3 regions of the Pristimantibacillus sp. Z349TD_6 genome follow, and region 1 is predicted to be linked to each of the others. Evidence: riboswitches for the same ligand, from Rfam matches in the RefSeq annotation. Region 1 holds a riboswitch; each other region holds the start of a gene.

Evidence for each region. Region 1 has a riboswitch for cobalamin ahead of AC0VYE_RS22660 (DUF4430 domain-containing protein). Riboswitches for the same ligand answer to the same signal wherever they lie in the genome.
Region 2: another riboswitch for cobalamin. It lies ahead of metE (5-methyltetrahydropteroyltriglutamate--homocysteine S-methyltransferase); the one in region 1 lies ahead of AC0VYE_RS22660 (DUF4430 domain-containing protein).
Region 3: another riboswitch for cobalamin. It lies ahead of AC0VYE_RS10145 (DUF4430 domain-containing protein); the one in region 1 lies ahead of AC0VYE_RS22660 (DUF4430 domain-containing protein).

Annotation. Positions count from the first base shown of each region.
Region 1 covers NZ_CM149662.1:5,146,533-5,157,212, reverse strand. The annotation lists gene AC0VYE_RS22700 (aldo/keto reductase family protein) at 1-26, opposite strand, end outside; gene AC0VYE_RS22695 (TetR/AcrR family transcriptional regulator) at 239-823, shown strand; gene AC0VYE_RS22690 (DHA2 family efflux MFS transporter permease subunit) at 881-2,323, shown strand; gene AC0VYE_RS22685 (response regulator transcription factor) at 2,468-3,145, shown strand; gene AC0VYE_RS22680 (ATP-binding protein) at 3,142-4,557, shown strand; gene AC0VYE_RS22675 (Fe(3+) ABC transporter substrate-binding protein) at 4,684-5,823, shown strand; gene AC0VYE_RS22670 (ABC transporter permease) at 5,826-7,481, shown strand; gene AC0VYE_RS22665 (ABC transporter ATP-binding protein) at 7,478-8,143, shown strand; cobalamin riboswitch at 8,158-8,358, shown strand; gene AC0VYE_RS22660 (DUF4430 domain-containing protein) at 8,535-9,308, shown strand; gene AC0VYE_RS22655 (energy-coupling factor transporter transmembrane component T) at 9,301-10,170, shown strand; gene AC0VYE_RS22650 (ABC transporter ATP-binding protein) at 10,161-10,680, shown strand, end outside.
Region 2 covers NZ_CM149662.1:1,874,085-1,884,764, forward strand. The annotation lists gene AC0VYE_RS08070 (alpha-glucuronidase family glycosyl hydrolase) at 1-101, shown strand, start outside; gene AC0VYE_RS08075 (hypothetical protein) at 368-907, shown strand; gene AC0VYE_RS08080 (SDR family oxidoreductase) at 945-1,724, shown strand; gene AC0VYE_RS08085 (DUF2332 domain-containing protein) at 1,853-2,878, shown strand; gene AC0VYE_RS08090 (winged helix-turn-helix domain-containing protein) at 2,951-4,087, shown strand; gene AC0VYE_RS08095 (MFS transporter) at 4,190-5,455, shown strand; gene AC0VYE_RS08100 (TVP38/TMEM64 family protein) at 5,548-6,156, shown strand; gene kduI (5-dehydro-4-deoxy-D-glucuronate isomerase) at 6,384-7,214, shown strand; gene AC0VYE_RS08110 (DeoR/GlpR family DNA-binding transcription regulator) at 7,240-8,034, shown strand; gene kduD (2-dehydro-3-deoxy-D-gluconate 5-dehydrogenase KduD) at 8,039-8,794, shown strand; cobalamin riboswitch at 8,939-9,132, shown strand; gene metE (5-methyltetrahydropteroyltriglutamate--homocysteine S-methyltransferase) at 9,282-10,680, shown strand, end outside.
Region 3 covers NZ_CM149662.1:2,385,091-2,395,770, reverse strand. The annotation lists gene AC0VYE_RS10155 (right-handed parallel beta-helix repeat-containing protein) at 1-61, opposite strand, end outside; gene AC0VYE_RS10150 (S-layer homology domain-containing protein) at 282-1,802, opposite strand; gene AC0VYE_RS10145 (DUF4430 domain-containing protein) at 1,879-5,613, opposite strand; cobalamin riboswitch at 5,763-5,964, opposite strand; gene AC0VYE_RS10140 (methyl-accepting chemotaxis protein) at 6,112-8,097, opposite strand; gene AC0VYE_RS10135 (ABC transporter substrate-binding protein) at 8,357-9,724, opposite strand; gene AC0VYE_RS10130 (carbohydrate ABC transporter permease) at 9,933-10,680, opposite strand, start outside.

The DNA.
Region 1 (10,680 bases):
CTTTTACCTAGTTTCCTATAATTCATGTTTCATTCCTCCTTTCAATGTAAATCTGATTATAGCAACCTATATTTAATATTAAAAATATATAATAAACGCATTATTAAGTTGATTTATGTATTAATAGGATCGAAGGACGATTGGTTCTATTGTTACTGGATATAAAAAAAGGTTGACTTGATAAGCGGATCAATGTTTTTATTATATAGACCGATCGTTATAATCGAGGAGTGAATCAATGTCGGAAAAACATAATACAAGGCATGCCATACTTGATACGGCAGCTAGGCTTTTTTTTACGCAGGGCTATCATGCGACGGGATTAAGCCAAATTATTAAAGAAAGTGATTGTCCGAAGGGATCTCTTTATTATTATTTCCCAAACGGCAAGGAAGAGCTTGCGCTGGAATGCATTAACTGCACGAAGGAGCTTGTGATTGAGAAATGGAGAAAGAAATTTGCTGATTATGAGGACCCTGCTGAAGCCGTTCAGGCTTTTGTATTTGATATGGCTGATGACGCAGAGAAGTTTGATTATAAGGGTTATATGCCGTTTAGCTTCTGGATGGCAGTCGAAACCTCATCGATTAGCGAAACGCTGAGAGCAGCTGGACAAGGTGTATTTGCAGCATGGCAGAACGTGATTTCCGATAGGCTGGTTCAGCTTGGAATGGAAGACACTAGAGCAGTTGAGGTTGGCGTCGTCACCGTTTCCTTATTGGAAGGTGCGCTCATTCTAACGCTGACGAATCGGGACAAGCAGCCGTTGTTATCCGCAGCGAAATGTTTGCCGTATATCATTAATAAATGTCCTTCTCTATGAGAAGTCATGAATAAATGCTAGATAGATAATAGGAGAGTGGAAGGCTTGCAAGCAACAATGACAGAATCGCAACAAAATACGGGGCAAAAATATAAAGTAATCCCCATTATGATTTCATTATTATTAAGCGGCTTTATCGGAATGTTTAGTGAAACGGCATTAAATGTAGCACTAAGCGATTTAATTCGCGTCTTTGATATTACGGCGCCAACGGTACAGTGGCTTACAACGGGATACTTGCTGACGCTGGGCATATTGGTTCCCGTATCGGGACTGCTGCTCCAATGGTTCTCGACAAGGCAGCTTTTCATAGCTGCACTCAGTTTCTCCGTACTAGGTACATTGGTAGCGGCGCTCGCACCAAGCTTTGAAGTTCTTATGGCTGCGCGTGTTATCCAAGCAGTCGGAACGGCGCTTTTGCTGCCGCTTATGTTTAACACGATCCTCATTATTTTCCCGGCAGAGAAGCGGGGAGCGGCAATGGGTGTAATTGGGCTTGTTATTATGGTTGCGCCTGCTGTAGGCCCGACGATTGCAGGACTTTTGATTGAAAACTTAAGCTGGCACTGGATTTTCTGGTTGTCGCTTCCGTTCCTAGTCATTGCACTATTATTCGGGATTATGTATATGCAAAATGTTTCTACCATAACAAAACCGAAAATTGATATTTTTTCTCTCGTATTCTCAACGCTGGGTTTCGGCGGCATCGTGTTTGCCTTTAGCAGCGCGGGTGAAGGTGAAGGCGGCTGGGGCAGTACAAAAGTGATTGCGACCATGATCGTTGGTATTTTGTCCCTTGCGATTTTCGCTGTTCGTCAATTGACGATGAAGCAGCCGATGATGAACTTACGGGCGTTTAAGCATCCGATGTTTGTTGTAGGAACATTAATGGTATTTATTTGTATGATGGTTATTTTATCTTCTATGCTCGTTCTGCCTATGTATTTGATCAGTGGACTTGGTCTTAGCGCACTGACAGCTGGCCTCATTATGCTGCCAGGCGGTCTTATTAACGGAATTATGTCTCCCATTATGGGCAGCCTGTTCGATAAGTTTGGTCCTAAGTGGCTCGTTATTCCAGGTCTTGTCATCGTTGCCGCTGCGCTATGGTTCTTCTCAGGCATAACGACAGCATCAACCATTACGTTAATTATTGTCCTTCATTCATGCTTGATGATCGGTATTTCGATGGTATGGATGCCTGCACAAACAAACGGGCTCAACCAGCTGCCACGCGAGTTGTACCCGGATGGTACGGCGATTATGAATACACTGCAGCAGGTCGCTGGCGCTATCGGTACCGCAGTTGCAGTAAGTATTATGACCGCAGGAATGACAGGCTTTATGAAGGATGTAGCAGATCCTACAGATCCGGCAAATGCTCCGCTTGCTTTGACGGCGGGTATTCAGAACGCATTTATTTTCGCTATGATTGTTGCCATTATCGGTCTGATCGTTGCTTTCTTCATTAAACGGGTTCATGTGAGCAAACAGAAATAATAGATTTGAATACTAGAGACAGTCTATGGGAACATGGGCTGTCTCTTTTTTAATAGAATGATTGACGGTGAGAACAATTATCAATTACAATGATTGAAAATATGCTGCAGAGAAGCATTTGCATTACTAAAGGCGGGTCAATCCATGAAAAAGATTTTACTTATTGAGGACGAAAGAAATTTAGCGCGTTTTATTGAGCTTGAGCTGCGTCATGAATCGTTTGAGACAGTTGTTTCTTATGATGGCAATAGTGGATTGGAGCGCGCCTTGCGAGAAGAGTGGGATGTTATTTTATTGGATCTTATGCTGCCTGGTATGGACGGACTAGAGGTTTGCAGGCGTATTCGTGAATCAAAAGCAACACCTATTCTTATGCTGACAGCGAGAGACAGCGTTACGGACCGAGTATCTGGCCTTGATAGCGGTGCGGACGATTATATCCCGAAACCGTTTGCGATTGAAGAGCTGCTTGCACGTCTACGCGTTGTATTTAGGAGACAGGATATGCTTGCATCAGATCAGCGTTCCATTTTGTCTTCAGGTGAGTTAAGTGTTGATTTAGACGCTAGAATCGTTAGCAGAGGCGAACAAATCATAGAGTTGACTAAGCGGGAATATGGATTGCTGCTTGCTTTCATGCAAAATCCGAACCGTGTGTTCTCACGCGAAACGCTGCTTGATACCGTATGGGGTTACGATGCGGCTGTCGATACGAATGTTGTTGATGTATATGTGAGATATTTGCGCAATAAGATTGATGTCCCCGGAGGAACGAGCTGCATTCAGACGCTGCGCGGTATTGGGTATGTGATGAAAAAATGAATAATTTGCGCGTAAGTTTCTCACGCATACCGATCAAGTGGAAGCTGACATTATGGTCGGCGCTGCTGCTATTTCTGCTATTTGCTGCTTATAACGCTGTTCAATATATGTTTGTAGAGAAGTGGATGAAGAAACAAGCAGAGACGACTACACAGGAAGATATGCGGGAAGTATTAAACTATTTGTTGGAAAAGGAGTTCACTTTCGACGAATCGGAACTGAGCTCGATCAGAGGTTTTCTTGAGAAAGTAAATGGTAAAAATCAGCTAATTCGCGTGCTTGATGAAGATGGAGCACCGATCATAATTGTCTCTGATAATCTAACAGAGCAGTGGTTAAATGCTTATCCTTCTTCGAGTTTAACTGACAAAGGGTCGTGGTTTCTTGACCAAAACCTGCTGCTTATGCGCAGCCCTTTAACGATCTTCTCGTTTAACGGAACAATCGAAATTGTAAAAAACATTGAGGATTTTGAGAAGCTTAGTTCAGCTTTTTTTCGAATTATGTTAATTTGCTGTGTCGGTGCCATTGTTATTAGCGGCATCGGCGGAGGATTGCTGGCTCGTCAGCTGCTTAAGCCGCTTCAAGCGATGAATGTTGCCATGACTGGCGTAAAGCAGAAGGGCTTACAAGAAAGGGTTCAGCTAAACGAAAATAAAAATGATGAAATTGCAACGCTCATGAAGCTGTTTAATGAAATGATGGATCAGCTTGAGCGCTCGTTCGGGCAACAGAAACAATTTGTAGAGGATGCTTCTCATGAATTAAGAACGCCAATCGCCATTATTGAAGGTCATCTCGCACTGCTGCAGCGCTGGGGAAAGGATGACCCTGCAGTTCTGGAAGAGTCTTTGCAAGCTTCGTCGCAGGAAATTGCTCGACTGAAAGGACTTGTACAGGAGCTGCTCGCATTGTCACGTGCGGAGAAAGAGCCGACTTACGGAGATGAGATGAGCAGCCATTCGAAGCAGAAGATGGAACAGCTTATTAGAAATATAGAGGTGCTTCATCCGGAGTTCACTTTTCAAGCTGATTTGAGTCTTTTGTCAGACGTAGATCTATTTGTGTCTGAGCAGCATCTAGAGCAAATTATGCTCATCTTACTCGATAATGCAGTCAACTATTCGGGAGAAAGCCGAAAAATAGAGTTATGCTGCTTACTAGGGGAAACGGATGTTGTCATACAAGTCACGGATTTTGGCGTAGGCATATCCGATCAGGATTTACCGCTCGTTATGAATCGTTTTTACCGGGCAGACCGTTCGAGGAGCGGCACAAGCGGCGGTCAGGGACTCGGGCTGGCGATTGCGAACCGTTTGGTGCAACGATATGACGGTAGTTTGCTTATTGAAAGTAAACTTCATCAAGGTACAACCGTTTCAGCTATTTTTAAACGAGCTGCCCGAAAATGAATGTCGGGTAGCTTTTTTTATTTTCACAGCATTTTCTCATTTTAGTCGGTTACAATAGGAACTGTTGAGTTGGTGGTAATGATTTTCATTATCAAATTAAAAGAGAGAATGAGAGGTATGACCAAGATGAAAAAGGATTATATCGTAAGTGTCGTATTGTTAACGATGCTGACAGTGCTCGTATTAGCAGGTTGTGGAGCGAATAATGCAGGAAACGATAAGACGAATGCTTCTTCGCCATCGCCAGAGGCGAGCCCAGCAACGACTGAAGCGGCTGGTGGAAGTAATGATACGAGTAAGAATAACGGCAAAGAGCAAGTCGTAAACGTGTTTACCGCAAGACATTACGATGTTGACAGCCAGTTGTTTGATGCCTTTACGAAAGAAACAGGCATTAAAGTCAATGAAATTAAAGGTACGGCAGAAGAGCTCGTTGAACGTTTGAAGCGAGAAGGAGAAAGCTCAGAAGCAGATCTGTTCATTACAGTAGATGGCGGCGTTCTAAATTATGCGAAGCAAAATGATGTGCTTCAGCCGATTCAATCCACAACGGTTGATAGCAATGTACCCGCAGAGCTGCGGGATAACGAGAACAATTGGGTTGGTATTGCAACCCGTGCACGAGTTATCGTTTATGCCAAAGATCGTGTAAAGCCGGAGCAGCTATCCACCTATGAAGATCTTGCAAGTGCTGCATGGAAAGGGAAAGTATTGGCGCGCTCGTCTGCCAGCCTTTACAATCAGTCGCTGCTTGCTTCATTCATCGAACTAAATGGAGAGCAAAAAGCTGAAGAATGGGCGAAGGGGATTGTAGCAAACTTTGCTCGTGATCCTGAAGGCGGAGATCGCGACCAAGCGAAAGCGGTCGTTGCTGGTCTAGGTGATGTTGCGATTATGAATACTTATTACGTTGGGCAAATGTTGAATTCGAAGGATGCGGAAGAGGTTAAGGTTGCTGAGAAAATTGGCGTATTCTTCCCGAACCAAGAAACGACAGGCACACATCTTAACATCAGCGGCGTAGGCCTTACTAAGCATGCTAAGAATAAAGATAACGCTGTTAAACTGATCGAATTCATGACAGGCAAGGATGGGCAAACGCTGTTAACGCAAGGAAGCTTCGAATTTCCTGTAAATGCTGCTGCAGAAAAGCCTGAGTTGTTAAAGGGCTGGGGTGACTTTAAAACACAGAAGCTGGATTTCTCCAAGCTGGGCGATCATAACAAAAAAGCAGTCGAGCTTCTGGCTAAGGTAGGCTGGAAATAATAATGATGGCTTCCATCTCTTTGCGAAATTTAAAGAGAATATTGAACGGCTGGGTTATATTGAGCGTAATAGGGGCCATCATGGCCCTTATTCCGTCTCTTTATATTTTTTTCGGTTTGTTTGACAAACCGAATGAAAACTGGCAGCAAATCAAAGATTATATGCTGTTTGATTCTGTCGTTCAATCTTTCTATCTTGTAGTAGGATCGGTTTTTTTCTCCGTCGTCATCGGCGTGTCGCTTGCATGGCTTGTTGCAGCCTATGATTTCCCGATGCGGAAGTTTTTTCACTTTGCATTTTTGCTGCCACTGGCTATTCCACCATATATTGCAGCTTATACTTACGGTTCTATGCTGAGCTATACGGGCAGCATACAAGTTTTTATGCGAAATACGCTCGGCGTAACCCCTAACCAAGCTTATTTTGATATATTGTCCATGAAAGGCGCTATTTTCATATTTTCAATGTTTTTATTTCCTTACATTTATTTGATGACCAAAACCTTTATGGAGAAGCAAAGCGCAGCTTTCATAGAAAACGCAAGATTGCTCGGCAAAGGGCAGCTTCATATTTTTTTTCGAATCGTATTGCCTTTGTCACAGGCTGCAATTATCGGCGGAGCCAGCCTCGTCGCATTTGAGGTACTAAATGATTTTGGAGTAACCAAACATTTTGGCATTGCTTCGTTTACTGCAACAATTTTCAAAACATGGTTTGGTATGTATGACGTTGATTCTGCCCTGAAATTATCTGCACTCCTAATGAGCGCTATTATTGGTTTGTTTATTCTGGAGAGACTGCTTCGCAGGCGAAAAATGTATCATTCCGCGACAAGCAAGCTCAATCCGCTTAAACGAAGGAAGTTATCCTATTTAGGGACAGCTGCTGCTATTTTTGTGAGCACGGTTATATTTGCCCTTTCGTTCGCTATTCCAGTAGTTCAGCTCCTCGTTTGGGCGACATGGACATATCAAGATGTATTGAACAGCAAATTTGCGCAGCTCGTCTCCAACACGCTTTTGGTTTCCATTGTTGCGATTACCGTGTTGATGGTGCTTGCTGTTATTGCCGCCAATGTAAGCCGCAGCCTGAATCGGTCGCTTTTGTCGCTTGCAGCAACGAAGCTAATTTTAATGGGCTATTCTATCCCGGGTGCTGTTTTGTCCATTGGCGTGCTTGCTTTGTTTATTTCCCTAGACCATCAATTAAGCGGCGTCTATTCATGGTTAGGCTTTGGATCGAGCAAGCTCGTGCTCAGCATGTCGCTCGTGATGCTTATTTTCGCCTATGTAATCCGCTTCCTTGGTGTAGGATTTAATGCGGTGGAAGCAGGATTTGATAAAATAGGCAATCGTTATTCTGAAGCTTCCAGAACGCTCGGCAAAGGTATGACTGCGACTTTCTTCAAAGTGGATTTACCTTTAATAAAAGGCTCCATATTAGCAGGCTTCCTGCTTACCTTTATGGAAATTATGAAGGAGCTGCCGCTGACGCTGCTGCTGCGCCCGTTTAATTTTGAGACGCTAGCGACAAAAGCCTATCAATATGCAAGCGATGAGCAAATTCATCAAGCTTCCGTACCGTCTTTATTCATAATCACGGTGGGCGTGGCAACTGTTTTTGTTTATCATTGGTTGGGAGAGAAGAAATCCAGATGAACTTTTTTGAGCTGACTAACGTTTCTTTTAGCTATGATAATGGGAAAAAGAGTGTATTAGAAAACTTTACGATGCAAATGCAGAAGGGTGAAGTGGTTGGAGTGCTTGGTCAAAGCGGCTGCGGGAAAAGCACGCTGCTGCGGATTATTGCCGGGCTTGAGATTCCTGCCTCGGGGTGTATTGCCGCTGGCGGCAGGGTTTTAGTGGATGATCAGCAGTTTATTCAGCCTGAGCAGCGCGGCATAGGCATGGTGTTTCAGGATTATGCGTTGTTTCCTCATCTGACTGTCGGTCAAAATATATTATTTGGTTTACATCGATTATCGAGAAAAGATAGATTCATACGGCTGGATGAAATGCTGGAGCTGATACAGTTAAATGATTTCGTCAAGCGTTATCCGCATGAGCTTAGCGGCGGTCAGCAGCAGCGTGTTGCTTTTGCTCGTGCGCTTGCCCCGTCTCCCTTGATGCTGTTGATGGATGAGCCATTTAGCAGTTTGGATGCACACTTAAAGCAAAGCATTCGGGAGGAGCTGAAGCGATTGCTTCACAAAGCCCAAATTACTTGTATGTTCGTCACCCATGATCAAGAGGATGCAGCTGCTATTTGCGATCGAATCATTCAAATCCCATATAGACAAACCCCAGCAATCCCGATATGATTGATTAAATAATCGCATAATTGAATAGAGAAGGTGCAAACAAAAGCATGCTTTTGTTTGCTTAATAGGGAAGTCCGGTTCAATGCCGGCGCGGTCCCGCCACTGTATGTGAAGAGTGATTCTCTGCAAATGCCACTGTCCAATTCAAGGATGGGAAGGTGTGAGAATCGCGTTGACGCACGAGCCAGGAAACCTGCCTTTTTTATTTTGTTTCTCATTCTTCGGGGGTAAAGAATGTGGAGGCGTAATCGTTTTGCAGGACGCATCATATATTTTAGTTATATACGGTTGCTATTCTTACATTCGACATGCAGATCCCCTAATAGAAGGGGGTCTTTTTTTTATTGTTAAGGTTTGTGTGAATGAGACAAAAAGGAGTAGAAAAGAGACGATGGCAAAGATCTGTAAGAAATGGTTACCAAGCTTAATCATCCTATGGCTGGTGATTGGTTTATTAGCTGGCTGTGCCAGTCCGGCACAGAGCGTTAATTCCAATACCAATCAAGTACAAACCAGCAACGAAGGACAAGTGGAGCAAGAAGCGGATAAAGCCGCTGACGAGCAGCCAACGAGTACTTCAGCATCAGAAACGGCAGAGGCATCGCAGATGCCTAGCGAAGATAAAGATCAAGATAAAGCGAAGGCAACTGACAACGCTGGCGATAAGCAAGCAACACCTTCCCCGAAGCCGAAGCAGACAAATGAGCCGAAATTGGATGATCCAAAAACGGAGCCTACAGCTTCTGCGAAACCAAACAAAACAGATGGTACGGCTACGACAAAGCCCGTCACGCCTGTTGCAACGCCGAATCCTGTGCAGACGGTTACGATTTCAATTGTCGCGGACAAAGATACGGGAACGGTGCTTGCACCTACAGCCGTAGAGTTCAAGAAGGACGATACCGTTCTAGATGTATTGAAGAAAATTACGAGAAAAAACAAAATACAAATGGAATACAGAGGTGTTAAAGGCGGCGCTTATATCGAAGGCATCGATAATATTTACGAATTCGATTTGGGCGCGAAGAGCGGCTGGATGTACCGAGTAAACGGTGAGTTTCCTAACAAGGGCGCCGGGGTTTACAAGGTTAATGAAGGTGATGTTATTGAATGGCTGTATACGACTGATCTTGGCGAGGATATAGGAGCAAAATTCGATGAATAGTGCGTTCGGTTCGGTACATCCGGTTACGAGCTTTAGTTATTATGCAGGAGTCATTACATTCGGCATGCTCTTGTTTCATCCTGTTTTTTTATTGACATCACTGGCTGCGATTACGGTTATTATTGTCATTCATGACGAAGGGAAGCGGCTGCTTAAGCTGCTTCCTTATTATGTTCTAATGGGCGGTTTGGTTGCTGTTCTTAACCCGCTGTTTTCTCATCGCGGGCGGCATATTTTATTTTATTTTATGGATCAGCCGATCACGTTGGAAGCTATTTTATATGGTGTGACGATGATGCTCTCTTTATTGTGTATTTTACTTGCCTTTGTATCGTTTCAGCAGATTGTTACGACGGAGAAATGGATGTATTTATTTTCACGAGTCGCTCCGCGAACTGCACTGCTAACCTCGATGTCGATTCGGTTCGTACCGCTTTTCTTGCGGAGACTGGATCAAATTACTACGGTTCAACGAATAAAAGGGGTTTCGATTCTCGAAGGCAGCTTAAAAAAACGGAGCAAGGACGGCATGCTGCTCGTTCGTGTGCTGTTGACCTGGTCCTTGGAGGAGGCGCTTCAGACCGCTGATTCTATGAAAGCTAGAGGGTATGGCGCAGCTAAACGAAGCTCTTATGTCATCTATCGTATGGATCGTAGAGATTGGTATGTTCTTTTGTTTCTTGGAGCAATGGCACTAGTATGCATTTGGGGCTGGATGCAAGGCTTTGGTGTGCTTACTATTTACCCGCGTCTGGAAACAATGCAGTTTCATAGGGGGGAAGGCATTGCATACGCTTGCTATTGCGCCTTTCTTTTAACACCAGTCCTACTTGAAGAAATGGAGAGAAGGTCATGGAAGTAATTCAGGTTGATCAATTGACGTTCCATTATCCGGAATCAACGGTTGCAGCACTCGATAACATTACTTTAAATATCAAGCCAGGCGATTTTGTCGTTCTTTGCGGAGCATCCGGCTGCGGCAAAACGACGCTGCTTCGGCACTTGAAAAAAGAAACGCAGCCTACGGGGAAACGCTCAGGCACCATTAAGTATAATCGTGTATTGCTAGAGGAGCTGCCTGCGGTCGAGGCGGCTGAGCAGATCGGCATGGTGTTTCAAAACCCTGAAAATCAAATTGTGATGGACCAGGTTTGGCATGAGCTGGCTTTTTCCATGGAAAATGTCGGTTATGGGCAAGCGGTTATGCGTAAACGACTAGCCGAAATGAGCCATTTCTTTGGGCTGGATGAGCTCATTAACAAATCCGTTCATGAAATATCGGGGGGACAGAAGCAGCTGATTAATCTTGCTTCAGTATTGCTGCTGCAGCCGAAGCTGCTTCTATTAGATGAGCCCACCTCGCAGCTTGATC
Region 2 (10,680 bases), 3.3 Mb from region 1:
CCTTTCAAGCTGATCATGCGAAGCATTGGCGCGACGTGATCAATACGTATTTCTACCGTAAATCGGGCATTGCCGATGCGGCTGGTCGGAAAATATTTTAATGGGTTTGGATGCGAGGTGGAGATTTGTCCACCTCGTTTTTTGTTTGACGGTGGAATAGAGAGTAGAGGGGCGGCTCCAATGGTGGGGGAGTAACTCATCGATGGGAGCGTTTAAGAGCATATAGGTTCTTAAAGTGGCGTGTCAGGCTTGGTTTGCGGGCTGTAAGAACGCATATGTTCCTATACGCTCCACAAAGCAGTCCTTTACCGCGTTGGTAGAGGGCTGTTTTTGTCTATAGATAAAACCTTTACAAATGAGGAAAGCTTTGCAATCATTAAGTAATGGTATTTTATTGGAAATTGCGATGAGGAGTGAAGCTATGAATGTCATGAGAGGATCAGATTGGTTAGCTGCTGCAATGAAGTTAAGCGTAATATCTGCTTTTGTTGTTTTGTTAAGCGCTTGCAGCAATACAATTAAAGTCGAGCATATCGAGGCATTTAGCATAGAAATTTTTTCAGAGGAAAATAAAGATGGCTTTTATGAACAAACAGGCTTTAAGAAGGTGAACTCTATTACTGCTTTTGCAGAAAATAAAAATTATTTAAGCTCTGACATCAAAATGGTCGTGGATTATTATGATCTGGATGGAAAATACGTTAAATCAGAAATCGTACATACGAAATTCAGCAAGTCTCATATCACGATGGTTGAAGATGGAGATAATCGAAAAAAAGAGCTTCAGGAGCCATCAACCATTATCATACCTGATGACAATTTACAAAATTTTCGATCCAGTGCTCTATCAGACGACGAGAAAAAACAGATTAAACAACATGTGTTAAATTTTATAGATAGTTTATAAGTTTAGGACAAACGAATATGGAGGAATTGCATTGCAATTGATCTCATTAAAAAATAAGATAGCGATCGTTACAGGAGCGAGCAGATCCACGGGAATTGGAACAGCGATTTGCCGTTCGCTTGCACGCTTAGGTGCAGACATTTTCTTTACGCATTGGCATGCTTTTGATGAAACGGAAGGCAATGGGGGAGAGAAGGACTGGCCTGAGCAGCTGCGTAAGGAACTAGAAGACTTAGGTGTGAGGGCAAGTCATATGGAAGCGGATTTTACCGATGTGGAAACACCTGCCCTTATAATGGAGCAAGTAGAAAGGTCGTTAGGCCACGCGACGATTTTAATTAACAACGCCACCTATTGCGTACCTTCCAATTACAAAAGCTTGAATATCAGTATATTGGACCAACATTATGCAGTTAATAACCGCGGACCGATATTGTTAAGCACAGAGTTTGCTAGCAGATTTGAGAAAAACCAATTTAAAGGGACATCGGGCAGAATTATCTTTATGGTTTCAAAAGGGCCCGATCCTAATAATTTGGCTTACATTGCAACAAAAGGCGCATTGATTGGGCTAATCGAGCCGTTATCTGTAGGGTTAGCTCCGCTTCAAATTACGGTGAATGGGTTTGATCCAGGCCCTACCGATTCTGGCTGGATGGATGAGCAGATGAAAGCTGGCTTTTTGCCAATGTTCCCTATGGGACGCATCGGTTTGCCGGAGGATGCAGCTAAAGCAATCAACTTCTTGGCGAGTGACGAATCACAGTGGATAACTGGGCAAGTTATAAAATCTGAAGGCGGCTTTTTAGGTAAATAGCTGATTTTGTCCCTTATTATCCTACACACATGTGATAAAAGAAATCTATATAGTTTATAAATCATTGAAATATAATTTATCGATAGCCATGATACAATGCCGTTAAGCGGGAAAATGGAGGGATGGCATTGTTGAACAAACCTATTTTGACTGAGCAATTTATGGTGTTCGCGACGAGGGAATGCAATGGCTCAAGCCGTTTATATGAACAGCTATCATTAGCCATTGCAGATGATGATGAAATGCTTCAGATGGCTTCTTATTGCAGAGAAGGGCAGCCAGTTCCCAATCTTTTTTTTGCTGCGGTTCAGTACTTGCTGCGCAAAGAGAGCAGCCACGAACTGCAAAAGTTTTACGGCAGCATAGTTAATCATCCGAGAGATGCGGCGGAGGCATTCCCTTTTTTTAAACACTTTTGCCTTCAGCATAAAAAGGAAATTGTTCAACTGCTCCAAAACAAGCTTGTACAAACGAATGAGGTTAGACGCTGTGCTTACCTGTATCCTGCATTTTGTTATATGTATCAAAAATCGAACAAACCATTAGCAATCATTGAAATTGGAACAAGTGCGGGGCTGCAGCTTTTTTGGGATAAGTATAGTTATCAATATAACGATAGTGAAACTTATGGAAATACAGATGCTGAACTGGTACTGCGCTCGGAAGTTCGTGGAGATGTTATTCCGCATCTCCTAAAACAAAGTCCGCCAGTGATAGCAAGGATAGGAATAGATTTGCACATTAATAATCTGGAAGAGGCAGACGATTATCTTTGGTTAAAGTCGTTGATATGGCCTGAGCATAACGAGCGGATTGTGAATTTTGACAAAGCGGCTTCTTTATTAAAAGGGCAGCAGATGGAGTTGTTTCAAGGGAATGGTGCGAAACGACTTGCTGAAATGGCTGCTAAAATAACGGAGGATTGTGTTATTGGTGTGTTTCACACCCATGTAGCCAACCAAATGACTCATGATGACAAAGTTGAATTAACAGACAGCATTAGGAGAATAGGGCAACAAAGAGATATATTTCACCTCTACAATAATATGTGGGACCCATATCTTCATCTTGATTATTATTTGGAGGGCAAGGAGCAGAAGGAAACGTTAGCGGAAACAGATGGTCATGGCCGTTGGTTTCGGTGGATGCTTTGAGCCTACACCGTTCATTGTGGATTTAACGAAAGAGCATAATTTCAGCGCGCAGGGATAGAGGTCGAGAGATTTATGGAATGGGATGCGGGTGCTTACACCATTGCATGGAAAGCACAAAAGATTGTACTGCTTCCGAAGGAATATGCGCTGCTGCATTTCATGCACAGCCATGCAGGGCAAACGCTGTCGCGCGAACAGCTGCTGGACAACGTCTGGCCAATGGAGGCGCCGGTAGATCGTACGGTAGATGATCACATTTACCGGCTGCGGCGCAAGCTTGCACAATGGTCGCCGACTATTCAGATCGATACGGTACGTGGACTCGGTTATCGATTGCTGCTGAAGCAGGAAGGTCTGAATGATAACCCTCTAATCGAGCTGCCTTCGTTTACGGAGGAGCTAAGCGGGATTGTCAGCACATATTTGCGCTATGGAAGAGGGGATGCGCTCCTCATGCTGACACGGAATGAGCAGGTATTAGGCTTTAAGGTGGACCTGACCTTAAAGCTTTTATTTCGCGTAATGGAAGGCGATGTACGTTTTATTGTGCGGGAGGAGGCGGGCTCATTTGCAGATCGTGCCTTCCTTTTGCTGTACTTAAATCAGTTTATTGACCCACAGGACAACCGTGAGTATGTGGCGATCGTTCGTAGGCAACAGGTGCTTGCGCAGATATGGCAAAACGAGCTCGAAACGATGTCGATCATCAGCATGCTGATGGATTGGGGAGAGTTCGAGGCTGCCAAGGAAAAGCTGGATTTGCTTAAAGCAGAAGTGAAGCGAAATAATTGGGAAGGGCTCATCCCCTACACCGCTAATCTAGAGCTGGAATTTGTGCTGCGCGCTGAGCTGTGGTCAGAAGTCGATTCGGCTGCAGTGGTTGTTGAGGCGAAGCTCAAACAGTTTCCTTATCAACGCGAGGAGGGGCATTACCTTGTTTTGAAGGGGATAGCGCTTTATCGTTCGAACAGAAAATCCGGCTTGTCCTTTATTGAACAGGGATTCTCGCTGCTGAAGCAGTCGCATTTTTTAGCCAATCTGTTAAACAGCTATCACACCCTTCTGATCATAACCAAGGTGCATGGCTGGGGAGCAGACCGGGATTACTTTGTGAAGGAATGGAGCCGGTTAACGGCACAGATTGGGCTGGATGATATTGCAAAACAGGTAAAGGAGCAGCTTCAAGCTGAGCTGAAATCCTACCAATAATTTTCTGTTAAATTTCTATTAAATCTTTATTCATGCTCTGATAATGCTCTGATAATTGTCCGGTATCGTTGGATTTATCAACTTATACCGGAGGTTATCAAGATGGAAAATGCAAAAAAGAATGATCCGATTTGGCGCCCGCTGCGGGCAAAAGGCTTCCGCCAGCTGTTTATTGGCCAGCTGTTGTCCGACCTTGCGAATTGGCTTGATTTTATAGCGCTTAGCGCATTAATTGTTTATGCATGGAATCACGGCTCTATGGCAGTTGCCGCTTTATCGATCTGTGTCGGTTTGCCTTATGTCATTGTGGGACCGTTGATGAGTGTGCGTCTACGTTGTTTTTCTGGAAAAAGCTTGTTAATCGGATGCGATCTATTGCGATTTGTATTCGTGCTGGCCATGGCTTGGGCGCCGTCTCTTCCTATTCTTCTGCTATTGGTGCTGTTTAAGCACAGCATGAGCGCTATATTTGACCCGGTTAGGCAAAGCGCTGTGAAAAGAATCGTTGACCGGCATTTGCTGGCGCAGGCCTCTTCACTCAGCCAAATGTCGGTTAATATGACCAAGGTGTTGGGACCTATGATCGGCGGAGCAATAACGGCATGGCTCGGAGCAGCGGTTCCATTTTTCATAAGCGCTATATTGTATGCACTGTCAGCTCTCATGCTCGGTTTTATCCCGTCTTGGAGAGGACAGAAGGAGCAAGCGGCAAAGCCATCCGGCGGATTAAGGGTTGCCTGGGAGCATATGATGCGCAGGCCGCTCCTGAAGGCGGTCATTATGTATGCTGCTTCTTTGTTTTTCCTTATCTTTTTGTATGATGGTTTGTTCGTTTTGCTGGCGAAGGAATCGGGAATGGCTGAGAATTTATTCGGACTGCTCATTGGCGCGGTTGGTGCAGGCAGTGTTGCCGGCGCTTTACTGGCAGGACAATGGAGCGGGTGGAAGCGGCGGCCGCTTACTCATATGACGAAAGCGGGTATCGCAACGGGAATTCTCGTTATTGCGGTCGGAATTAGCGGCATGGGCATATTCCAAGCGGAGCTTGCTTTGTGGCTGCCGTTATGTGCGGCGCTTGGCTTTTGCAGCGCACAAAGCGCGGTGCCGTTTGGCTACGTGTTGCAAATTGAGACGACGGATGAAACGGTTGGTCCTGTGTTTGCGTTAGCGAATGCTTTTCAGACGAGCTCTATGCTCATTGCACCTGTAATAGGGGCGATGATGGCTACGTGGTGGAGTGTCGGCAGTGTATTCCTCGGTGTTGGGGTAGCTACAACAGGAATAGCGGCTGTTTACCTTTTTTACAGTGAGATGATGGTAAATAAGCAGCGACAACGGCGAACCTTTACACAAGAACTGAACGACTGATCACTGGCTATCTTAAATTTGACACAATGCATTGCTCGTATTTATCTTCAATAATGATAAGCTGGAGATATCTACTATTCAGGGGTACAACGATGCTCAAAAAAACAGGTTTAGCTGCTTTGTATGCCAGTATTGCTTTTCTTATTTATCGTTATGGCGATGTGATTTTGACGTGGTTTCAGCAAGCGGATAATGTTCCGCTCGTCGTTATTATGGCAACGCTCGTCGCACTATTTCCTGTCATCCCGTATCCCGTAATCGGCGGGCTCATTGGTGCTGCTCTTGGCCCAGTGTTAGGCGCGGCAGTAACTTGGACGGGCTCAGCGGCAGCATCCATTGTGATGTTTCTGTTTATCCGCTATGGCTATCAAGAGTGGGGGAAGAAGTTTTTCTACCGTTATCCAAGCATCGGAAAACTTACGGTGATGTTTGAGCAGAATGCTTTTCTGACGATTATGTTTGCTCGGCTCATTCCGTTCATTCCATCCATTGCAGTTAATATGTACTCGGCGCTAAGCCGTGTTTCCTTTACCGTTTATGCCGTCGCCTCATCGATTGGCAAAATTCCAGCGATGCTGTTGTTCGCCACGATCGGTGATACGCTTATGACGGACCCAAGAAACGTATTCGTTACCGTTTTAGTATACGGCATGTTTATGGCGGTATCTCTTTATGTTTATCGAAAGTGGAAGCTTCAGTAGATTTCCTCTAAAACAACAAACGGCCTCTTCGCAAATGATGCGCGCGGAGGTCGTTTTTTTGTTATACAGTCTTCTCGGAAATAAAAATGCTCCTGCTAATCTTGAATGTTTAAAATGTTCTTTTTATGTTCGTAAATGTGTGTTATTATAAAAACGAACAATAACAAACATTAGCGTAGCTTGCGAGGCAAGTCTAACGCAAATAACTTTTAGGAGGCTTTTATCCAATGGAAGTACGCCATACTACGAATCCTACTGATGTGAAGCAATATGATACGGAACGTCTGCGCAGCGAGTTTTTGATCGAAAGCTTGTTTGAGCAAGATCAATTAAAAATGACATATACGCATTATGACAGAATGGTTGTAGGCGGAGCATTGCCTGTGAACGAGACGCTTGAGCTGGAGGATGCTGCAACGCTAAAAACCGAATATTTCTTGGAGCGCCGCGAGGTTGGTTTCTTGAATATTGGCGGACCTGCTTCGATTTCCGTTGATGGGGAAGTATACGAGCTGAATAAGCTCGATGTGCTTTATGTTGGCAAGGGCAAACGTCAAGTGCTGCTTTCAAGTGTCGATAAAGCGAACCCTGCGAAGCTTTATTTCTGTTCCGCGCTTGCGCATGCTGAAATTGCAACACGCAAGATGACGATGGAGGAAGCGAATCCGACTCATCTTGGTTCGCAAGAGACTTCCAATGAACGTATTCTTTATAAATATATTCACGCAGACGGCATCCAAAGCTGCCAGCTTATGCTTGGTGTAACGAGCTTGAAAACGGGAAGCGTCTGGAATACGATGCCTTCGCATGTCCATGACCGCCGCATGGAAGCATACTTGTACTTCGACATGAATGATGATGCTCGCGTATTCCATATGATGGGCGAGCCTTCGCAGACGAGACATCTTGTTGTTGCCAACGACCAAGCGATTCTTTCACCGCCATGGTCGATCCACTCAGGAGTGGGCACAAGCAATTATACATTCTGCTGGTCGATGGCTGGAGAGAACTACACATTTACAGATATGGACGCCGTACCTGCAAGCGAGCTAAAATAGAAACATTCGCTACAGGGGGTGCACTATGCTTGCTGCCGAACGGCATCGTAAGATTATAGATAAATTGGAGCAGCTTGGCGCGGTTAAAGTTTCCGAGCTAAGCGAGCTGTTTCAAGTCACGGAGAAAACGGTTCGTGAAGATTTAGAGAAGCTGGAAGAGAAGGGATTGCTGAAACGGACTCATGGCGGAGCTGTGCCCCAGCATAGAGGCGAAGACAGCCTTTATCCGCTGCAGTTCCCAAACAGCAAGCATCAGCAGGAGAAGGCGGCGATTGCGGAGCTAGCTCTTTCCTGCATCGAGCCTAATGATATTATTGCGCTGGATGCTGGCAGTACTACGCTCGAAATGGCAAAGCGTCTGCCCAATATCCCGGTTACGGTGCTTACGAACGATCTGCTTATCATTCGGGAGCTGACTGCGAAGGACCAAGTAAGGCTTGTTATTCCCGGGGGCTACCGGCATAACAATTTGCTTATCGGCGCAGAATCGCAGGAATGGATTAAACGACTGAATGTACACAAGCTGTTTCTTTCTACAACCGGCATTCATATGGAATATGGGCTTACCATATTCACAGAAGAATTGACGAAGCTGAAGAAGCTGTATATGGAAAATGCCAAGGTCGTCTACTGCCTTGCCGATCATAACAAATTCGATAAGGGTGCACTAATAACGTTTGCGGGTTTGCATGAAATTGACTATATCATCACAGACGAAGGTATAGATGCGGACGTTGCGGCGAGGTATGAGTCGCAAAATATAAAAATGATGAAAGCAGCGCTTTCGGAAAACGGGAAGCGTACTAAAGGTAGGAGCTGAGCCGATGAGTTTGTTTGATTTGACGGGTAAAACAGCTGTCGTCACAGGTGCAGGGCGCGGGCTTGGAGAAGCGATTGCGCTTGGATTAGCACAAGCGGGTGCGGATATTGCGCTTGTCACGAACCAAACGCCTGCTGACAAAACGGCAGCGGCGATAAGAGAGCTTGGTCGCAAAGCGATTACAATTCAGACTGATATTGCTGACCGAACGAAGCTTGCTGGCATTGTTGATCGTACAGTTGAAGAACTGGGACGCATCGATATTTTGGTCAACAACGCGGGTATCATTCGCCGCACGCCAGCTGCAGAGCATAGCTACGAGGACTGGCAGGATGTACTGGACGTTAACTTGAATTCTGTATTTCTCCTTTCCCAGCTGGCTGGGAAACATATGATCGAACAGGGCTCAGGGAAAATTATAAACATTGCGTCGATGTTAACCTTCCAAGGCGGCATTAATGTTCCGGGTTATACGTCCAGCAAACATGCCGTTGCCGGTCTTACCAAAGCGCTTGCCAGCGAATGGGCAGCTAAAGGCTTGCAAGTAAATGCGATAGCCCCAGGCTACATGAGTACAGACAACACCGAAGCGCTTCGCGAGGATCCTGTTCGCAGTGCTCAAATTTTGCAGCGCATACCAGCGGGACGCTGGGGTACATCGCAGGATTTGATTGGACCAGCGGTGTTCCTAGCCTCTTCAGCTTCTGATTATATGAACGGCCATATCTTGGCTGTTGATGGCGGTTGGCTGGTTAGGTAATTGTATAAAAAACCAATAAGGCTTTCCTTTTGCAGCGCAGGCTGTTTAGAGGAGAGTCTTTTTTTGATATTATAATGATTTCCATTGTATGGTTATTATTTTGCGTGTATAGTTATTCGTGATCCTAAAAAATGCGATCAACAACTGAAATAAGTGGAAATAGGTGCTCTTGCGGTATAGCTTGAGCTTAAAAGGGAAGTCCGGTGCAAAACCGACGCGGTCCCGCCACTGTAACAGAGGAGTCTAAGCGCCAACGCCACTGATCTTTAAAGGTTGGGAAGGCAAGCTTACGATGATGATTCTGGAGCCAGGAGACCTGCCTATTTGAACGACACTGATTTTACCTACGGGAGATAGGGAGGTGTTAAGACAGAACCGCTGTTTATTAAAACGCCGGGCGTCTTTACCTTTGCTTCTTTAAGGTAACGACGCTCTTTTTTGTGCTTTTATTTCATAATAATTACATTTATTAGGAGGAAATATGAACGTGAGCAAACTGCAAAACAGTGTACTTGGATATCCGCGTATCGGCGAAAATCGGGAATGGAAAAAAGCGCTTGAAGCTTTTTGGAAAGGTGATTTGGACGAAACGATATTCCTTCAAACGCTTGAAAGCATTCGTCTAAACAACCTGAAGCTGCAAAAGGATAAAGGAATTTCTTTAATCCCTGTAAATGATTTTACGTTGTATGATCAAATGCTGGATACTGCAGCGATGTTTGGCCTTGTGCCAGAGCGTTTTTCCTACGATGGAGGTCCTGTTCCCGTACAGACCTACTACGCAATGGCGAGAGGGACACAGGAAGCACAAGCCTGCGAGATGACCAAATGGTTTAATACCAACTATCACTATATCGTGCCAGAACTTGCGGGTGCTGCTCCGGTACTGACGGAAAACCGTCCGCTGATTGCGTACCGGGAAGCCAAAGAAAAGCTTGGCATTGAAGGTAAACCTGTCATTATTGGCCTATATACCTTCCTCAAGCTGTCGAAGGGCTACGATGCCAAGCAGCTTCCGCAGCTCATTGAGCAGTTTATACCGCTTTATGCTCAGCTGCTTAAGGAGCTTGAGCAAGAAGGCGTACAATGGGTGCAAATCGATGAGCCAATCCTTGTTACCTCTATTTCTGAGGAAGAGATGCAATGGGTTGAATCGATCTATGCAAGGCTGAACCAAGCAGCGCCAGCGCTTAACATTATGCTTCAAACGTATTTTGAAGCGGTTGAGCATTATGAAGCTGTAGCTGCTCTCCCGGTACAAGCGATCGGTTTGGATTTCGTTCATGGTTTGGAGCAAAACTTGAAGTCGCTGGAGCAATTTGGTTATCCGAAGGATAAGCTCGCTGGTATCGGACTTGTAGACGGACGCAACATTTGGCGCGCAGACTATAAGCAAAAGCTTGAATTGCTGCAAAAGATTTCGGCATACATTCCAGCTGAGCGCACGATCATTCAATCGTCATGCAGCCTGCTGCATGTGCCGGTAACGGCAAAAAACGAAACCAATCTGCTAGTAGAGCTGCGTGAGGCGCTTGCATTCGCGGAAGAAAAGCTGGATGAAATCGTGTGGCTAAGTGAAACAGCGACTGTAAATGAGGCGGACATCTCAGAACTTCGCAAGCTTGAGCTTAAGCTTAACGGCGAGCGGATTCATCATTTATCCATTTCTCCTGCCCGCAATCGTCAAGCTGCTGATGCAGCAGCGGTAGCGGCGCATCCTTCAACGAGGCAGAAGCCATTTGCGGAGAGACAAAAGCTGCAGCAGCAAAAGTGGAATTTGCCGTTCCTTCCAACAACGACAATCGGCAGCTTCCCGCAAACGCTGGATGTACGTCAAGCAAGGCAAAAGTGGAGAAAAAACGAGCTCAGCTCACAGGACTACGCTT
Region 3 (10,680 bases), 2.8 Mb from region 1:
TAGGTATTAGCAATAGCTGTAATCCGAGCATTAGTGACATGACTAGCTTTAATATATTCACTTTAAGCCTCCTATTTGCGGTTCAAATCATCTGATTGCAAGAAATAAGTGTTCCTCCTTTCAACCTCTTAAATATACCACTACCAATATTCTTTATAAAGAACAAAATCCTGAATTTGGTTCGTTTAGTGAAAAAAGGGGCTTCCTTCCTATGTATGAAGATGCAAAAAAAGAAGCGAAATAAAAGAGCAGCTTGCTCTTTTGTTTCGCTTCTTGTGAATTTAGGCTGCCGGCAATTCCAGCAGTTTATCTGCCACCACGGCTGCCATTTCTCTCGTAACGACCGCTTTCGGATTAAAGCTTCCGTTCGAGCCCTGCATCAAGCCGTTTACATATACGGCATTGACGTATGCTTTTGCACTTTCATGAATGCTGCTCTCATCTTTGAAAGGAAGCGAATCTGTGCTGCCCTTAAGCTTGAAAGCTTTGGCAATCATGATCGCCATTTCTTGTCTTGTTACCGCTTGGTTCGGTTTGAACGAGTCTATTGTAATCCCTTGAATGATGCCCAGTTCCTTGGCACGCATAATGGCTCCGTAATACCATGCGCCAGGCTGAACATCCTTGAACACTTTGGCTGCTTCATTAGCAGGGGCTTCCTCCAATAGATTGATGAGCAAGGTTGCGAACTCAGCTCTTGTCATCTGCTTCTTCGGATCAAAGCGAAGCTCCGAACCGCTTACCCCAACCATAACTTTGGCTTCGAACACGCTATAAACAGCATCATAGGCCCATACGGAAATGAGGTTATTGTCTACAAATTGCGGCTTGCTGCCCGTCAATTCTGTATCCGCCGAAATGTTGAACAGCGCCGGCTTTTGCTTGCTATAGCGGTCGTACGCGGCTAACGCCATCAACGCTTGCTCCGTTGCCATCTCATTTGATGGCTGACCAAGTGCATGTGCAAAACTGCTATCCGCAAGCTGGAACCTTAATAAGCTCGTTAGGAGATTCCCGTTCTTTTTCATAAAACTGGATTCCATTGGACTAACTCCCACAGCTGACAAAGCAATAATAGCTTGAGCTACGCTCTCACTGTTGTCATCACCAAACGCGTTAAAGCCGCCATTTACTTGCTGCTCAGAAGACAGCCATTTTACAGCTTTGTCGATTGCACTTTTCACTTTTGCTTGTTCTTGGTAAGGAGCGAGTGCGCTTATCGCCATGGCGGTTATATCTAAATTATCCTCAGATTTTTCCGACAGCGGGAATGCTCCACTCGTATTTTGCTGGCTGAGCAGCCAATCTATTAACTTCGTACGTGTCCATAAGGCACTTGCTGGCACCTCATAATTGCCGCTATCCAAAGCAATCAATGCAAAAATCACGCCATTTGTGCCTTGATTCGTCATTCTCGAATGATTGTAGATGCTTTGAATGAGATTGTAGCCAGCGAAGGAGGCTGCATCTTCACCTGCCGCTCTAATCGCAATAGCCATTCGTTCAAGATCGGTTACTTTGCGGAATTCACCTTTGTTCTCTTTTAAATAAGAAGCCAGCCCGCTCAAATAGCTTGCTGGCACCGCATGACCAGAACGATATAAGGCAATCGCTTCCCAATCGCTAATGGTACCGCTGCTTAAGATTTGTTTCGCAGCTGATGTCATTTCATTCTCTACCGCCATCGTTTCTGCCGCTGCCGCGCGCTGCATAGGCAGCAGAGCCGTACTGACGCAAGAAAGCATTAATGCGTATATAATCATCAATAATAACGATTTAAGTGATACGGATTTTTTGTTCATCCTGAATCCACACTCTCCTTTCAAGAAAATAGCTGTCCCGCAGCTATTGCAATAGCCTACGAGACAGCTTAATAAATTATGATTTCAATTCATAAAGTCGGATGATCGTAACAGCTGCCATCTCACGTGTAACAAGAGCTTGTGGATTAAACTTGCCATTATCTCCTGTCATCAGACCTTTTTGGTACGCTACATTTACATAAGGAACAGCCCACTCTGCAACAGCGTCACGGTCCTTAATTGCTGCTTGTGGTGCATTCTCATCAGCAAGACCTTTAAGTCTAACTAAAACGGCAGCCATTTCTTGTCTTGTAATCGGTTGGTTCGGTGCAAAAGAAGTTTCAGTTACACCTGACATCAATCCTTTTTCTTTGGCTGCTTTAACATAACCATAATACCATGCCCCACTGTTAACATCCTTAAAGCCGGAATCCTCCATAATAGGGTCTGCTCCGGAATACTTAACCATTAGCGCTGCAAATTCAGCACGTGTCAAATTACGTTTAGGCTCGAATGTTGCATTGCTCGTACTTGTTCCTTGCATGAAGCCTAGTGCAGTTGCTTTGTTTACTGCTTCCAAAGCCCAGCTTGCAATTTTTGATTCATCTGAGTATTTCGTTGCAGATGGATCTGGCTTTACTTCTGGGTCTTTACCTGGAACCTGACCTCCAGTATCCCCTGGAACCGGTGCTCCAAGATCCGCCCCGAGATCTTTCGTATACTGCCAGCGAACATTATCTCCCTTTTTCAGCTCATATGAACCTGCGCTTATTTTAGGAAAAGTTCCGTTAACAGAGTACATCCAACCGCTTTTTTCACCATGATCAAATTCGGCAAGGCCACCAATTTCTTGCACGTAAATACTTGAATCCGAACCAATATATTTTAGAGAAACACCTTTCTCTTCAAGTACACGTTTAAGTGCAGTAAAGGCAGTATCACCTTGTTTAAGAGTTACAGTGAATGGAGCAACCAAATCACCGGTGCTGACAGTACGCTTTTCAACTGATAGAGTAATGGTCTCCGCTACTGGAAGAGTACCACCATCTCCACCTGTCGAAGCTGTCGTTGTTGTATAAGCTAAAAACTCTGTGAAATGCTTTGTTTTAATAATAAGATCGCCGTTTTGATTATAAGCATAAACCTCATCCGTACGTGCTGATGAATCAGCATATTTCTTGATTTGCGTGAACACACCTGCTTGATCTACAAATCCAGCTTCTTTATCGCCTTGACCTTTAATGGTAAGGGTAACATGTTGATTAAATTGTATTTTTTCATTTCCGCCCGCTTGTATGCGAACAGCGATTGCATCAACTTTTTTATTATTAACAGACAGTGCAGTATTCAGCTTAGCTGTTAGCCCGCTATCGTCTGTGCTTAAGTATTTGGGAAGCTGCAGCTTTTGATCCCATGTTGATGTAACCGTCGTATTAGCTGGAATCTCCAACGTAGTCGTACCACGAATAGCTGTTACCTTTGGCAATGCAGCCGATGCAAAGGAAAGAATGATATTGTTGGTTACAGGTGCATTGCTTTCTGCACCAAGAGTAACATCCTTCTCGTTCTCATGAATTGCAATATTTTGATCTGTGGTATTACTTACTTCACGAGGTACTGCAACCGCAATTGGCTCCGTTTCTTTTTTACCAACTAAAGCGGCACCTAATGCTTGAACAGTAATTGTTCCGCCTTTTGCTGTACCTTCGAAAGAAATGTTTATGTTCTTTTCATCTTGAACAAGTGATTTTACCTTCAGCTCTGTATTTCCGGTATTAATTGACCAATTATCGATATTGGCCGCAACGCTAGTGAAATCATCGCCAGAAAGCTTTACGTCAATCGTCGGATTAACAGCACCACTCGTAATTGTGGATTGCGTAGAAAGAGCTGCATATCTGCTGTAATAGAAGCGAACAACATCTTTATCCTTAAGCTCATAGGCGTCTACACCAACTTCTGGAACAATACCATTTACTTCATACATCCAACCATCCCAGCCACCAAGGCTGCCTGCTGCTTCTCCAGCTATTTCCGATACATAAGGTCCGTAACTGCTCTCCGTAATTTTATAACTTATCTTTGGAGTTGCTTGATCAAGTGATTTTTTAAATACATCTAAAACCGTAACTTGTTTTTCCGTATTCTTAAACGTCACCGATTGCTTCGTCAAAATTGGTGATGAAATGCCATCAACCTGAAAATCTACAGTCACAGAATCAGAAATTGAAACCGTAAACGGTTCGCTCTCCTTCTTACTCTCTGATACTGCTGCTAATGCTTGTAGTGTAAATGGCTTGTCTTTTGCTTTGCCCAAAAGACTAATCTTAATGTGCTGATCGTTCGTCTTCTCAATTGATTTAATCGTCAGTCCTGACGCATCCGAATCAATAGCCCAGTTGCTTGCAATAGTCGCTTCGCTGCTGAAATGATCACCCACAAGCTTAACATCCACAGTAGGATCAACTGAGCCGGTGTTCAGCTTTGTTGTTGTAGAGAGCGCTGGGTAACGACTGTAATAGAATCGTACCTCATCATTTTCTTTAAGCTGGTATGCATCTGCACCTACATCTGGCGCAATGCCATTGACCTCGTACATCCAGCCATCCCAGCCGCCAAATGAACCAGCTTCTTGTCCAGCAATTCCTTGAACATATGAACCAATACTACTATTTACAATATTGAAAGTGATAGGTGGATTTGCTGTATTAAGTGCCTTTTTTAGAGCATCGAGTGCTGTAACTGGCTTTTCATTCTGTTTTAAACTAACCGTTTTCTGATCATATATACTTTGAGAAATACCATCAACTTTAACCTTTGTGTTAACAAAGACAGGAAGTTTTATTTCACCTAAACGTTGCCATACCGTTTTCTGATTTTTAATATCAGCAAGTGCAACAAGTGCTTGCTCTGTAGCGATTGAATTAGAACCTTTATCTAAATCGTTCTTAAATGCTCCATTCTGGAGCTGGAACAATGAATAAGTATCAAGTACTGATTTGTCATTAGCCATCCAGACATCAGACAACATATCCTCGCCAACGGCTGTTAATCCGCTTACTACGGCAGAAGTGCTGCTCGAGTTTTTTCCATACATGACATTTTCTTGGTTTAACTTTATAGTTTGCAAATAATTTTTCACTCTTACAATCGCAGCTTGAACAGCACTATCATTCTGATAATTGCCGAGTGCAAGCAGCCCCATACCAGTCATATCAGGATCAGAATTGTTTCCAAAAAATGCATATCCACCGTCATTCAACTGTTTACTTAATAAATATTTTAATGCCTTCTGCTTTGCGGCAGCATCCCAGCTACCAACGTCACTTCCAAGCTTTGCACCCGTGTCAAGTGCATGCATCGCCCACATATGCCTGTTTGTTGAACCGGCAAATGACCCCGTATCCTTATTTAGTTGTGCAGCTAGCTCCGCATACAGATTTCGATCCGTTTCCCACGCATGCGCCGGATCTTCACCCATCGCAAGTAATGAATAAATATAGCGGATATGAGTTGTATCACTATCATTAGGCTTCAACCCCGGATCCACGGTCTTCCAACTAGGCAGCTTCCAACTGCCATCCTGCAGGTTTTCTCCAGCCCCCCAAAGGGCAACAATTTCCCACCAAGAATTCAATGTTGTATTTCTATTTTTATAATACTCAACCGTCTTATCAATCATCATGGTCAATGACGTATTCGCAGAATGATCTGCCGCTTTACCTACTTGTGGTGCAAATAAAGTAAACACCAATACAAAACTTAAAATAGCTGGCAAACTCTTTTTCATAAATCTTTTTAAATTAAGCAATGTTTTCTCTCCCTTTAATCATTTTTGGCAACAAAAAAACATCTTTCCGTTTGTGGAAAGATGTTTGGATAAACACGTGCGCATGGAAGCATAGGAATCCACCTATTGCAAAAGCACGAATAAACATCTCCCTCCCATCCTCGTGAGAAATATAGAGAGCTCCTATGGCAGGTCTCCTGGCTTCGCTTCATTGCATAGACGATCTCCTTCCCGTCATGATATGACAGTGGACAACATGATCGTCTGCTCCGCGATACAGTGGCGGGACCGCGTCGGATTTTGACCGAACTTCCCTATTAAGCTGCTTGTGAATGATAGATTCACGGCAGCACCATATTAGCTATTCTATGAAATTGTAAGTGCTTGTTTTGTGAATTGTATCAAATTTGAAAGGATTAGACAAAGGTTCTGACCGTTTTTTTTCAACTTGTACAATTCTCTATTCGATTTATTGTGCCTTTGACTAGTATTTCATCATAAATCTACTTCAGCTGCAAATTACTCAATTTTAAATCTCGTAATCGAGCGCTGAAGCTCCTCCGAAAGCTCATTTACAGATGAAGCAAGCTGCTGCGTTTCAGCTGCGAGCTGATTTTGCCGCTCAGTGTCCGCTGCCGATTGCGCAGCATGAGTTGAAGTATCCTTGGCGACCTGCGCCATCGATTCAACGGAAGCGCTCACTTCCTCGCTGCCTGCTGCCATCTCCTCCGTTGAAGCAGATACGTCTTCAATTTGGGAGGCAACAAGGCGGGATTCCTTCCAAATTGTGTCAAAAGATACCTTCAGCTCCTGAACGATGAGTAATCCTTGTTCCATTTCTTGCTCTCCTGCAGTGACCGCGCCAACAGCATCGGCAGTCAAGGCTAGCACCTCATTAATCGTTTCTTCGATATGGCCCGCATGAGCCGAAGCCTGTTCAGCCAGCTTTCTCACTTCACTTGATACAACTGCAAATCCACGGCCATACTCCCCTGCATGTGCCGCTTCTATAGCAGCATTTAGAGCGAGCAAATTCGTCTGATTTGCAATAGCAGCAATCGTGCCTGCCATCTCTTGGATTTCGGATGAGCGCTCATTAAGCTGTCCGATCACTCGTGATATCGAAGCCGTTGCCGCGCCAAGCCGCTCCATTTGACCAACCGCATGATCCGATTTTTCATGGCCAAGCTCCGCTGCTTGCAGCATATCGTTCGATGCTTCCGACATTTGGCTCGAGGAGTGAGCAATCCTTCCTACGCTCGTCGCCATTTCCTCCATAGACCTTGCTGCCTCAACTGCCCCGTCTGCTTGATTTTCCGCGCCAATTGCCATCTCATTCACAGAGGAAGCTAGCTGCGAAGAGAGCTCTCGGCTTTGCTGCGAGCCTACACCCAGCCGGCCTGCAAAGTCCGATACGGATGCGGCATTGTTCCGAATCGTCCGCATTAAGCCTTGCATATGGGCAATGAAATGATTGATTTCTTCGCCTAGGCGAGCAATTTCATCATTCCCTTTATTTTCTATACGATAGGTAAGATCCGCTTCGCTAGAATTAAGATTAATTGCAGCATGAACAATATTACGAAGCTTACGTCCTACCATAAATTGTGATAGCAGAAACAAAACAACCAAAACAACAGCCATCAGGCCGCCAAATTGCATGACAACCATCGTTCTTTCTGAAGCGATGAGCGCATCTGCCTTTTCTTTTGACAATGCAACACGTACCCCGCCCCAATGTTTGCCATCGATAATTAAAGGATAAGAAATATCCCACGTTTCTACCGTTTTCCCGTCTATGAGTCTATTATATTTTTGCAGGAGGACATCATCCGTCTTCGTGTTCGTAGCGGCATTGTAGCCTGTTTTGTCGTTAAAAATCCGATTGGCCCGGTAGTTTTGACTAAGAAGTCCCTCGTCGCCCCAAGTATCTTTTGATTCTTCTCCAACAGGGCTGTAAATGCTATTATGTGTTGGGATATAGCCCGCAAAATTCGGATTTTCTGAATAAGCGCCTGCAATAGCAAAAATAACATTTTCCTCCGTCAGAAAACTATCCATTATGCCTTGCCAGCGGTAATCTGTATAACGGTCATAGGCACTATCATATTTCAGTTCATATTGAGATAGCGGAATGGACTCTCCATTGTATAAAATCGATTCTTTCCCCGCATAGGATGAGTCCTTTAGTCTTTTTTCAGCCACTTTCTCACTTTCAGGATTTACAGTCAATGTATCGTTGAAAAAATCCTCTTTAAGCTTGTTTCCGTCCCATTTCGTACCATCATCCAGCACAACACCTGTTTTAAAATCCTGCTCCGTAACATTCTCAAGTGTGCGAGCTAGCGATAAAACCATCGTGCGACCCTTTTCCAAAAGCTGCTGCTCAACAGCTATACGAGTGGATTTCCATTCATACATGAGAATCACACTAACGATAATGACTAATGCGGCGGCCATGACTAGCATAAATTTATTCGTCAACGAGCGTAATCCCATCTTCATTTTTGATAACCCCCACTGTTAATTTATCTATATTAAACCAGTTTAACTAAAATGTTATGTAAATTAAACCAATTAGATTGAAACTTCTTAAATAATACATATTTATATTGAAATTATTAATTATTTTATATGACTAAGTTTATGAATTACTAAGCTTAGGCTATCTACATACCTTATTAATACAAAAAAACCACCCTATTGCCGCAAACTAAGCGACATAGGGTGATTTCGAGATTAGCCTACTAAAGGTAGACTCCGATTATTTCAACGATTCACGAACCTCTAGCGTACGTTTATTCCATTTTTCCGTTTCTGGAATCAGTTTATTAATATCTGCGCCATCAAAAATAATTTCATTCAAAATATTGTTCCAGTTGTATTCAGACCAAGCAGGAATGGTTACACCTGGCTGAATTTTTGCATTTTCTTTTGCAATTTTCACAGCTTCCTTGTTTTTGCCTTCCCACATTGGCGTTTCATCATAATAAGCTGTCAATTCAGGATCGATAACCGAAGCATTTGCTCCTTGGTCAATCTTCCATTTTTGCGCTTCTTTGGAGAATTGGAAGCTAATCCATAGGAAAGCTTCTTCTTTATGCTTGGAACCGCTAAGCAGTGAAAGCGGACCATAAATACTATAACCTGGTTGGCTTACTTTTCCTCTTGGGAAAGGCAAAACATCCCATTCAAACTTCGCATCCTTTTTGAGGCCTGGAAGTACCCAGTCTCCGCCGATCGCAAAGCCCGTTTTACCGTTAATAAATTCTCTCGAAACATCGCCTTGTTCCTTAGCTTTCGCATTGCTCTGCATGGAGCCGTCTTTCCACACAAAATCTGAAAGCCATCTAACATCGTTCATTACATCTGGCGTATTGAGCAAGCTTTGTGTCAAATCTTCATTTAAGTAATGAATGTTTGCAGCATGTCCGTCAGCAATTGCTTTTGTGCTAAGAACGCGCATTTGAAACTCTGGCTGTGTTGTTAAGCCATATTCCCCTGCTTCTGGATCGGTAATTTTTTTGGCTACATCGCGGAAATCATCGTAAGTCCAATCATTTGCTGGCATTTCAACACCATGCTTAGCAAGCAAATCTTTATTTACAAGTATCCACATCGGTACGTCAACGAATGGCACAGCCAATTTTTTGTCTTTATACGTCATCGTATCAAAAAATCCTTGAGGCAGCTGAATATCTTGGAATGTCATATCCTTCTCGATGTAAGGAGTCAAATCCTCAACCAAGCCAGCTTGGTCAAACGAGATCAAATCACTGTCGATCCAAGTTAAGTCGGCTGGTGTTCCTGCCGCTTCCAAAGTAGCGATGATCTCCATAATTGGTTTGCCATTTACAGGAACCTGTTCAATTGTGATCCATGGATATTTTTCGTTAAACATTTTGTATAATTCTGTGTAGGAATCAGACCATGAAATGAGTTTAATCGTAACAGGCTCATGCTTCTCTTCTGTAGCCGGTTTCGCTGCATCATCGGTAGGTGCATCTGTCGCTGTATTATTAGAAGGAGTGTTCGTCGTTTTCTTTTCTCCATTGCCGGAGCAAGCTGAGAGAACAACTGAAAATAACAAGACCATACACAACATCCATGTCAAAGCGCTTTTGTTTTTCATTTTTTGGCCTCCTAAAAGTTTTGTGAAGCAAAACTGGCTTCGTAAGCATAAGCTTTAAGTTTTGTAGAGCAAAACTAGCTTCGTTTCGTAAGCCTTCCCCTCGTTTTTTGCGGTTTAGCATTCTTTATAACGTTGAAACCGTTCCAGCAGCTGTTTGCCGAAACATCACCCCCCTAAAGAGCTGCTGCGCCTTAGCGCAGACAAAAAACTATTCAACAATTCCCGTTCTTTCAATACCGCTGACGAACCAGCGCTGAAGGAACATAAACACGATGATCGGCGGTAAAATAATAAGGAAGGCTGCGGCCATTTTGGTGCTCTCCGTAATCGGATTAACGATGGTTCGCGTATTTCCGAGCAATGACGGATTCAGCACATCCTCCAGCATATCTAGACGGATCGACAGCGGCGTGAAGCCTTTGGTAAGAAACATCGATGGCTCATAATACATGTTCCAGTACCAAATAAATGAGAAGAGAAACACGACTAAGCACGCTGACCTTGCCAGAGGCAGCATAATTCCGAAAAACAGCCTCGCTGTAGAAGCTCCGTCCAGCTTCGCTGCCTCCTCCAAGCTTGGCGGCTGCGCTTTGAAAAACTGCCGGAAAATGAGAATAAATAAGGCGCCCTTAAGGCCTTGCCCGAATATAGCCGGTATGAGAAACACAAAAATCGAATTCAACAAGCCGAGCTTGCTGAATATAACGTAAAGCGGAATGATGATAACCTGCGGCGGAATCAAGAAGGTCAATATGATCAGCGCCGTAAAAAGTCCCTTGAATGGCAGCTCCAGCCTAGCAAGCGCATAGCCGGTCATCGCACAAATAATGACCTGTACGAGCGAGCATGTCACCGATATAAGGGCAGTGTTTCTGAGCGCTTCCGGATATTGCAAACCCTTCAGCGCTTTCGTCACATTTTCCCAAGTAATCTCGCGCGGAATCCACTTTACCGTC